Regions from separate parts of the Streptomyces sp. NPDC059002 genome, predicted to be linked through region 2. Evidence: riboswitches for the same ligand, from Rfam matches in the RefSeq annotation. Region 2 holds a riboswitch; the other holds the start of a gene.
What was found. A riboswitch is a leader RNA that binds a small molecule or an ion and turns the genes downstream of it on or off. The one in region 2 is predicted to bind cobalamin.
Positions count from the first base shown of each region.

Region 1 (4,736 bases), on a different contig from region 2:
CGACGAGCACGGCGGCAATGGGGTCGTGCAGGGCTCGTCCGGCGAGGGCGAGGGATATCAGCGCGGGCTCGGGGCCCGGCAGATCCAGATGATCGCGATCGGCGGTGCCATCGGCACCGGCCTGTTCCTCGGCGCGGGCAAGGCCATCCACAAGGCCGGACCGAGCCTCATCCTGGCGTACGCCATCGCGGGCCTCGTCATCTTCTTCATCATGCGGGCGCTCGGCGAGCTCCTCATGTACCGGCCCGTGTCCGGCTCCTTCTCGGAGTACGCGCGTGAATTCATGGGCCCGTTCTTCGGATTCGTGACCGGCTGGACGTACTGGCTCTTCTGGGTCGTCACCGGCATCACCGAAGTCACCGCGGCCGCCCAGTACATGCAGTACTGGACACACGGCTCCGTGCCGCAATGGGCGTACGCCCTGATCTTCACGGTCATCCTGTACGGCGCGAACCTCATCTCCGTGAAGCTCTTCGGTGAGCTCGAGTTCTGGTTCTCCATGGTCAAGGTCACCGCCATCATCGGCATGATCCTGATCTGCATCGGCATCCTCACCATCGGCTTCTCCGACGCCGGTGACACCGCGTCCGTCAGCCACCTGTGGAACGACGGCGGCTTCTTCCCGAACGGCATCGGCTCCACGCTGATGACCCTGCAGATCGTGATGTTCGCCTTCCTCGCCGTCGAGCTGGTCGGCGTCACCGCGGGCGAGTCCAAGGACCCGAAGACCGTCCTGCCCAAGGCCATCAACACCGTGCCGTGGCGCATCGCCGTCTTCTACGTCGGCGCCCTGATCATGATCCTGTCGGTCGTCCCGTGGACCTCCTTCAAGCCCGGCGTCTCGCCGTTCGTGAAGGCCTTCGAGGAGATGGGCCTCGGCGTCGGCGCCGCCATCGTGAACTTCGTGGTCCTCACCGCCGCGCTCTCCTCCTGCAACTCCGGCATGTACTCCACCGGCCGCATGCTGCGCGACCTGGCGCTCAACGGCCAGGGCCCGAAGTTCTTCACCAAGCTCACGAAGAACGGCCTGCCGCTGATCGGCACCACGGTCTCCGCCGCGTTCATGCTGTTCGGCGTCTGGATCAACTACCAGTGGCCGGGCGAGGCGTTCAACTACGTCGTCTCCTTCGCGACCATCTCCGGCATGTGGGCCTGGATCATGATCCTGGCCTGCCAGATCCGCTACCGCCGCAAGGCCGACCGCGGCGAGCTGCCGCAGTCCACCTTCCGTGCCCCGGGCGCCCCGTTCACCAGCTGGTTCGCGCTCGCCTTCATCGGCATGGTCATCGTGATGATGGGCGTCGACAAGGACGCGCGGATCTCGCTGTACGCCGCGCCGGTCTGGGCCGCGATCCTGGTCGTCGCCTACCAGGTCCTCAAGCGCCGCAACCCGCAGGCCGCGGCCTTCAACAAGCGGAAGACCGGTGTCTCCGACAGCGTCTCCGTCACCAAGGACTGATGTCGCCAAGGACTGATGTCCTCAAGGGCTGATGTCACCGAGGACTGAGCGGCTCCCCAAGGCCCCTGTCCAGCATTCGGGCCCTCGCGTACCACACTTCGGTACGCGGGGGCCCCTCTGCTTATCCTGGCTGCCATGCTGACCATCACCCAGGCCCTCCAGGACCAGATCGTCGCGCACGCGCGCCAGGACCACCCCGACGAGGCGTGCGGCGTGGTCGCGGGTCCCGCGGGCACCGGCAGGCCCGAGCGGTTCATCCCGATGCTGAACGCCGCGCGCTCGCCCACGTTCTACGAGTTCGACTCGGGTGACCTGCTCAAGCTCTACCGCGAGATGGACGACCGCGACGAGGAGCCGGTGATCGTCTACCACTCGCACACGGCGACCGAGGCGTACCCCTCGCGCACCGACATCACGTACGCCAACGAACCCGGCGCGCACTACGTCCTGGTCTCCACCGCGGACACCGACGACGCGGGTCCCTTCCAGTTCCGCTCGTTCCGGATCGTGGACGGCGAGGTCACCGAGGAAGACGTGCAGGTCGTCCAGGCATACTGATACTGACCCACGATCGCCCCCAAGCTCTTAATGAGCAGGGGGGACCCCCATTTTGAGGCGGCAGGAACAGGAAGCCGGTGCAAGCCCGGCACGGTCCCGCCACTGTGACCCCACCCCCTTGCCACGTGCCGGGGCGGGGAAGTCAGGAACTGACCTGCCGCCTTTCTCCACACGACGCAGGGGACGCGGAAATCCCCTGGAGGAGGCAGCACCAGTCATGCCCCGCCCGATACGCGCCCTGGCCGCCGCGGCCCTGCTCGTCCCGCTCGCCGCGTGCTCCTCGCCGGACTCCGGCGGTGACGCGAAGCCCGCCGCCAAGGCCGCCGGATTCCCGTACACCGTCACCAACTGCGGTGTGCGGACGACGTACGACGCACCTCCCGAGCGCGCCGTCACCATGAACCAGCACGCCACCGAAGTGATGCTGGAACTGGGCCTGCGGGACCGCATGGCGGGCACCGCCTACCTCGACGACAAGGTCCTGCCGAAGTACGAGAAGGCGTACGAGGCCATCCCCGTGATCGCCAAGGAGTACCCCTCGTACGAGAAGCTGCTCGCCGCCAACCCCGACTTCGTGTACGGCGGTTACTCGAGCGCCTTCCTCGCGGGCGACGGCCGCGGCCGCCCCGCGCTCGCCAAGTCCGGCATCAAGAGCCGCCTGAACATCGAGGGCTGCGCGAAGCGCCCCGTCACCATGGACGACGTCTTCCGCGAGGTCCGCGAGGTCGGCGCCACCTTCGGGGTGCGGGATCGGGCCGACACGTGGGTCCGCGGCGCCGAGCGCGAACTGGCCGCCACGACCGAGCAGTTGAAGGGCAAGAAGCCCCGGTCCGTCTTCGTCTACGACAGCGGCGACAAGACGGCGTTCACCGTGGGCGGCCGCGGCATCGGCAACGACATCATCAAGCGCGCGGGCGGCCGCAACGTCCTCGCCGACGTCGACAAGTCCTTCGCCGACGCCTCCTGGGAGACGGTCGTGGACCGCAAGCCGGAGACCATCGTCATCCTCGACTACGGCGCCACGTCCGTCGCCCAGAAGAAGAAGCGCCTCCTCGACGACCCGGCCCTCGCCGACGTCCCCGCCATCAAGAACAAGCGCTTCGCGGTGCTTCCCCTTTCGGACATGGTCACAGGAGTACGAGCACCAGAGGCGGTGAAGAAGCTGGCGGCGCAGCTGTGAAGGCGCAGGGTGTCCAGCCCGTCCGGCGTTTGAGGACGAGCCCGAAGGGCGATGGGCGCAGGTCACGGGGACAGCACCTCGTGATCCTGACGGCGCTCACCGCAGCCCTCGCGGCAGCGATCGTCGCCGGGTTGGCCCTCGGTTCCGTACGCATCCCGCCAGGGAACGTCATCGAGATCCTCACGGGGAACGCGGAACCCTCCCCGTTCCGCACGATCGTGCTGGACGTCCGACTCCCCAGAGTCCTGCTGGGCGCCACCGTCGGCGCGGGCCTCGCGGTCATCGGCACCGTCCTGCAGGCCCTCGTCCGCAACCCCCTCGCCGACCCGTTCCTGCTGGGCGTCTCCTCGGGCGCCTCCGTCGGCGCGGTCGGCGCGATCGTGCTCGGCGGCACCTTCGGCGTCGGCTCGGCGCTCGCGACGACCGTCACCATCCCCGCGGCGGCCTTCGCGGGCGCACTGATCGCGCTGGTCCTCGTCTACGCCCTGGCGCGCAGCGGCGGCGGGTTCGCGACCGGCCGCCTGATCCTCGCCGGAGTCGCCGTCTCGTACATCCTGACCGCCCTGACCAGCCTCATCCTGGTCACTGCGGACAGCGCGGACCACCTCAAGGAAGTCCTGTACTGGACGCTCGGCGGCCTCGGCAGCGCCCGCTGGGACATGCTCGCCCTGCCCTGCGTCGCCCTGGTCGCCGGCACGGCCCTCCTGATGGCGCTGGCCCGCCCCCTCGACCTGCTGCTCGTCGGCGAGGAGGGTGCCACCGTCCTCGGCCTGGACACCGCCCGCTTCCGCGCCGCCGTCTTCGTCCTCGCCTCGCTCCTGACCGGCGTCCTCGTGGCGTACAGCGGGGCCATCGGCTTCGTCGGCCTGATGGTGCCGCACGCCGCCCGCATGCTGGTCGGCGCCGCGCACCGCCCGCTGCTCCCGGTGGTGGCGCTGATGGGCGCGGTGTTCCTGGTCGTCGCCGACCTCGCCGCGCGCACGGTCGCCGCGCCGCAGGACATCCCGGTCGGCGTGCTCACCGCGCTGACCGGCGGCCCGTTCTTCCTGTGGCTGCTGCGGCGGCGTACCGAAGGAGTCCCGGCATGAACCAGTCACCGCCCGCCGGTGAACTGCGCACCGAGTCCCTCTCGTACGAAGTGGGCGGCAGGCTCCTGGTGGACGGCGTCGACCTGACCGCCGCACCCGGCGAGACCGTCGGCGTCGTCGGCCCCAACGGCAGCGGCAAGACGACCCTGCTGCGCTGCGTCTACGGCACCCTGCGCCCCACCCACGGCCGCGCCCTCCTGGACGGCGACGACCTGGTGGCGATGCCCGCGAAGGCGCGCGCACGGCGCCTGGCCACCGTGCCGCAGGACGGGCAGGCCGCGTTCGAGCTGACCGTCCGGCAGGTGGTCGCCATGGGCCGCTCCCCGCACAAGCGCTTCTGGGAGGCGGACACGGCGGCCGACGAGGAGCTCGTGCGGGCGGCGCTCGACCGGGTCGGCGTCGCCGCGCTCGCCGACCGCGCGTTCCCCTCGCTCTCCGGCGGCGAACGCCA
Region 1 covers NZ_JBHYJI010000030.1:44,202-48,937, forward strand. Annotated here, with positions in the region: gene ACFWZ2_RS25240 (amino acid permease) at 1-1,459, shown strand, start outside; gene ACFWZ2_RS25245 (Mov34/MPN/PAD-1 family protein) at 1,595-2,017, shown strand; cobalamin riboswitch at 2,040-2,190, shown strand; gene ACFWZ2_RS25250 (ABC transporter substrate-binding protein) at 2,235-3,197, shown strand; gene ACFWZ2_RS25255 (FecCD family ABC transporter permease) at 3,284-4,285, shown strand; gene ACFWZ2_RS25260 (ABC transporter ATP-binding protein) at 4,282-4,736, shown strand, end outside.
Region 1: it holds a riboswitch for cobalamin, as region 2 does, so the genes downstream of both, ACFWZ2_RS25250 (ABC transporter substrate-binding protein) here and ACFWZ2_RS26330 (ABC transporter substrate-binding protein) in region 2, are expected to answer to the same signal.

Region 2 (4,736 bases):
CGGTTGTAGTAGCTGTAGAGGCTCTCCTTGTGCGTGGCCGTGTCCTTGAAGGGGATGGTCTTCAGGGACGGGTCCATCGTCTTGCGGGTCAGGACGCCCTTCATCTCCAGGAAGGGCAGCAGCGACTCCTCCAGGTCGTTGCGGTACGTCGTGTTGTCCGCGTCGAAGACGGCGTACGCGCCCTTGTGGTCGTTCTTCGCGATGACCTTGCCGAGCTGCTTCGCGACGGGCTTCGGCCAGTGCGAGAGCTCGCCCGCGGCGGTCTTCGCGGAGGAGCCCGCCGCGTTCGCCTCGGCGGTCGGCCAGAGCGCGCTGCCCGCGAGGACGGCGGCGGCGAGCGCCCCCGTGGCGCCGATGACGGCCAGCTTGTTCTTTGCCCGTACTGCCATGTCTCTACGTCCCTGCCGTTCCCTGAGAGCGATGTGCGGCCCCGTCCGGAGCGGCGCGCAATGCTATGGGGCCGCGCCGCCATTTCCCATGATCGAAGTCACCGTGAACGCGGGGCATGGGGCCGGTGAATACGGGTAGCCGAACCCGAGCCGCCCCGGCCGCGCATACTGGGACGCATGGGCTCCCAGGAGTTCGTCCGGGCCGTTCCCCGGCTCGACGGCATGGTCGTGTCCGCGGTCGGCTACCGCACCGCCGGGCAGCGGCCCACCCTGCACAAGGGCCTGCCGTCGCCGTATCTGACGCTGGTCTTCTCCCTCGACGGGGACATCGCGAGCGGCGTCACGCCCGGCCAGGCGACCGGTGCGGACGCGGTGCGCACCGACATCGTCGTGGGCGGCCTGCACCAGAGCCCGGCGTACCTCGTCAGTCCCGAGCACGAGGCCGGCATCCAGCTCGCCGTGCACCCCCTCGCCGCCCGCACCCTCCTCGGACTGCCCGCCGCCGCACTGACCGGGCAGCTCGTCACCGCGGGCACGGACGTCCTCGGCGCCCGCGCCGCCGAGGTCCGCGAGCGGCTGTGCGCCCTCGACCGCTGGGAGGACCGCTTCGCCCTCCTGTCCGCGTATCTGAGGCGGCGCGCGGCCGACGAGCGGGCCGCGGGTTCCGTACGTCCCGAGGTCGCCGAGGCCTGGGCCTGGCTGGGCCGGCACCGGGGCGCGGGCACCGTGGGCGGCCTGTCCCGGCACGTCGCGCTCAGCGAGCGACGGCTGACCGCGCTGTTCCGCGCCGAGACCGGACTGAGCCCCAAGCAGGCCGCGCGCCTGATGCGCTTCGAGCACGCCAAGGCCGCGGTGGTCCGCTCCGTCACGGCGGGCACGGGGCCCGACATCGCCCGGGTCGCGGCGGACTCCGGCTACTACGACCACTCCCATCTCGTCCGCGACTTCCGGCAGTACACGGGAGTGAGCCCCACCCGCTGGCTGGCCGAAGAGTGCCGGAATATCCAAGCCGGGGCGCATGGCGCGGGCGAAGACTGGGACACATGAACACCACACCGAAGACCCCGGCGGAACAGCGGCCCGGCACCCCCGCCCCGGCCATCTGGCCGGGCCTCCAGGCCCAGGACGCCCCCGCCCTGATCGACTTCCTCGTCGGCACCGTCGGCTTCCTGCGCACCGCCGTCCACGAGGACGGCGGCCGCGTCGCCCACGCCCAGCTCGACTGGCCCGAGGGCGGCGGCATCATGCTCGGCTCGTACGATCCGGCCGCGCCCGAAGGCACCTGCGGAACGCCGGGCACGTCCGGCGCCTATGTCGTCACCGACCAGGTCGACGCGCTCTATGCACGCCTCGTCGCGGCGGGCGTGCGGATCACCGCCGAGATCGAGGACAAGCCGTACGGCAGCCGTGAGTTCGCGATCCTCGACCCGGAGGGAAACCGCTGGTCCTTCGGCACCTACCGCGGCGAGCCGAGGCCGGAACCGGCCCCCTGACCACGCGTGATAACTTGCGCAAGCCAGTCAAACCCACACCTGGGCCAGGGAATCCGGTGAGAATCCGGAACTGACGCGCAGCGGTGAGGGGGACGGGCGGGGCCACGGCCACTGGGCGTCCGACGACGCCTGGGAAGGCGCCCCGCCCGGCCGATCCCCGAGTCCGAAGACCTGCTGGCGCCTCCGCCCGCACACCGGGCGGCCGGAGGGCGTGACGCAGGCCAGGCTCCGCGTATGAGCCGTGAGACTCAAGGGATCGCGTGTCCTCGAAAGACCGTATACGTAAGGCCGCCCTGCTCTGCGCCGCGGCGCTCGCGCTCACCGCGTGCGGCGACGGCTCCGCACAGCGGCCCGCGGGCAAGAGCGCCGACGGCTATCCGGTCACGGTCGCGTCCTGCGGCAAGAAGGCCGAGGTCAAGGCCCCACCGCGGCGTGCGGTCTCCCTCGACCAGGGCTCCACGGAGATCCTGCTCTCCCTCGGCCTCGCCGACCGCATGGCGGGCACCGGCACCTGGACCGACCCCGTTCTGAAGAACCTCGCGAAGGACAACGCGAAGGTGGAGCGGCTCTCCGATCGCTACCCGTCCCTGGAGAAGGTCCTCGCCGAGGAACCGGACTTCGTCAGCGCCTCCTTCCTCTACACGGTCGGCAAGGGCGGCGTCGCCGACCGCACGAAGTTCACCGAACTCGGCGTGCCCGTCTATGTCTCGCCCACCGACTGCGCGGGCAAGGACAACGACGGCGGCGGCGACGGCAAGCGCGTCAAGACCCTCACCATGGACACCGTCTACGGCGAAGTGCGCGACCTGGCCAAGGTGTTCGGCGTCGAGCAGCGCGGCGAGAAGCTGATCGCCGGCATGAAGGCCCGCGTCGCCAAGGCCACCAAGGACATCGACGCCTCCGACGCCACGCTCCTCTACTGGTTCGCCAACTCCGACGCCCCCTACATGGCGGGCTGTTGCGGCGCCCCCGGCATCATCACCCGCGAGCTCGGCGCGCAGAACGTCTTCGACGACACCCGCGAGGAATGGCCCCAGATCAACTGGGAGACCGTCGCCGACCGCGACCCCGACGTCCTCGTCATCGGCGACCTCACCCGCAAGTCGCAGTCCGCCGAGAGCGCCGCCGCGAAGATCAAGTTCCTGGAGACCAACCCGGTGACCAAGAACCTGACCGCCGTGCGGAAGAAGCGCTACGTACTCCTCAGCGGCCAGGCCATGAACCCCACGATCCGCACCGTCGACGGCATCGAGCAAGTGGCCGCGGGGCTGCGGAAGTTCGGGCTCGCCAGGTGAGCAGGGCGACCGCGGCCGCCACCGCGCGGCAGGGGCTGCTGTGCCTCGCGGGGACCGTCGCGCTCGTCCTCTCCGTGGCCGTCGCCGTCACCATCGGGCCCGCGGACATCTCCGTGCCCGACGTGTGGTCGGCGCTCGCCGCGCACCTCGGCTGGGGCGAGGCGCGGCTCACCCCGATCAGGGACGGCATCGTCTGGAACCTGCGGATGCCGCGCACCCTGCTCGCCGCGGTCTGCGGCGCGGGACTCGCGGTGTGCGGCGCGGTCATGCAGTCCCTGCTCCGCAACCCCCTCGCCGACCCCTTCGTGCTCGGGGTCTCCTCCGGGGCGTCCACGGGCGCGGTCGCGGTCGTCGTCCTCGGCGTGGGCGGGGGAGCGGTGTCCGTGTCGGCGGGCGCCTTCGTGGGCGCGCTCTGCTCGTTCGCCCTCGTGCTGCTCCTGAGCCACACGCTGGGCGGCAGCACGGACCGCGTGGTCCTGTCCGGCGTCGCCGCGATGCAGCTCTTCTCCGCCCTCACGTCCTTCGTCATCCTCACGGCGGGCGACGCGGAGACCACCCGCGGGGTGCTGTTCTGGCTGCTCGGCTCGCTCAGCGGGGTGGGCTGGACCGATGTGTGGCTGTGCGCCGCCGTCCTGGCCTGCGCCCTGCTCGTCTGCCTGTCCCACGCCCGCACCCTCGACGCCTTCGCGTTCGGCCAGGAGGCGGCGGCGACCCTCGGCGTCCGCGTCGCCCGCACCCGACTGATCCTGCTCTGCACCACGGCCCTGCTGACCGCCGCCCTGGTCAGCTCGGCGGGCGCCATCGGCTTCGTCGGCCTGGTCCTGCCGCACGCGGCCCGCGCCTTCGTCGGCTCGGGCCACGCCCGACTGCTGCCCGTCACGGCGCTCGCGGGCGCGGTCTTCCTCGTCTGGGTGGACACCCTGGCCCGCACCGTCCTCGACCCGCAGGAGGTCCCGGTGGGCGTGGTGACGTCCCTGATCGGCGTACCGGCGTTCGTCGCCGTGCTCTACCGGACGAGGCGGGCGACATGACGTACGCAGCCGGCGCACCGAACACCCACGGCCTGCGCGCCGACCGCGTCAGCCGCGAGGCGGGCGGCCGCCTCGTCGTCGACGGCGTCAGCCTCGCCCCGCCCGCGGGCGCCACCGTGGGCCTCCTCGGCCCGAACGGCTCCGGCAAGTCCACGCTCCTGCGCATCCTCGCGGGCGTCCTCGCCCCGGCCTCCGGAGTGGTCACCCTGGACGGCCGCCCGCTGGCCGACACCGGCCGCCGCACCGTCGCGCGCCGGATCGCCGTCGTCGGGCAGCATGCCTCCACCCAGGTCGAGCTGACGGTGGGGGACGTCGTGCGCCTGGGCCGCATCCCGCACCGCCGCGCCTGGTCGGCGCCCACGCCGGACGACGAGCGCGCGGTCCGGGAGGCCCTGGAGCGCACCGGCCTCGCCGCCCGCGCGACGCAGTCCTGGCACACCCTGTCCGGCGGCGAACGCCAGCGCGTCCAGATCGCCCGCGCCCTCGCCCAGGAACCCCGCGAGCTGCTCCTGGACGAACCCACCAACC
Region 2 covers NZ_JBHYJI010000032.1:66,914-71,649, reverse strand. Annotated here, with positions in the region: gene ACFWZ2_RS26345 (haloacid dehalogenase-like hydrolase) at 1-389, opposite strand, end outside; gene ACFWZ2_RS26340 (helix-turn-helix domain-containing protein) at 567-1,436, shown strand; gene ACFWZ2_RS26335 (VOC family protein) at 1,433-1,882, shown strand; cobalamin riboswitch at 1,890-2,076, shown strand; gene ACFWZ2_RS26330 (ABC transporter substrate-binding protein) at 2,143-3,177, shown strand; gene ACFWZ2_RS26325 (FecCD family ABC transporter permease) at 3,174-4,208, shown strand; gene ACFWZ2_RS26320 (ABC transporter ATP-binding protein) at 4,205-4,736, shown strand, end outside.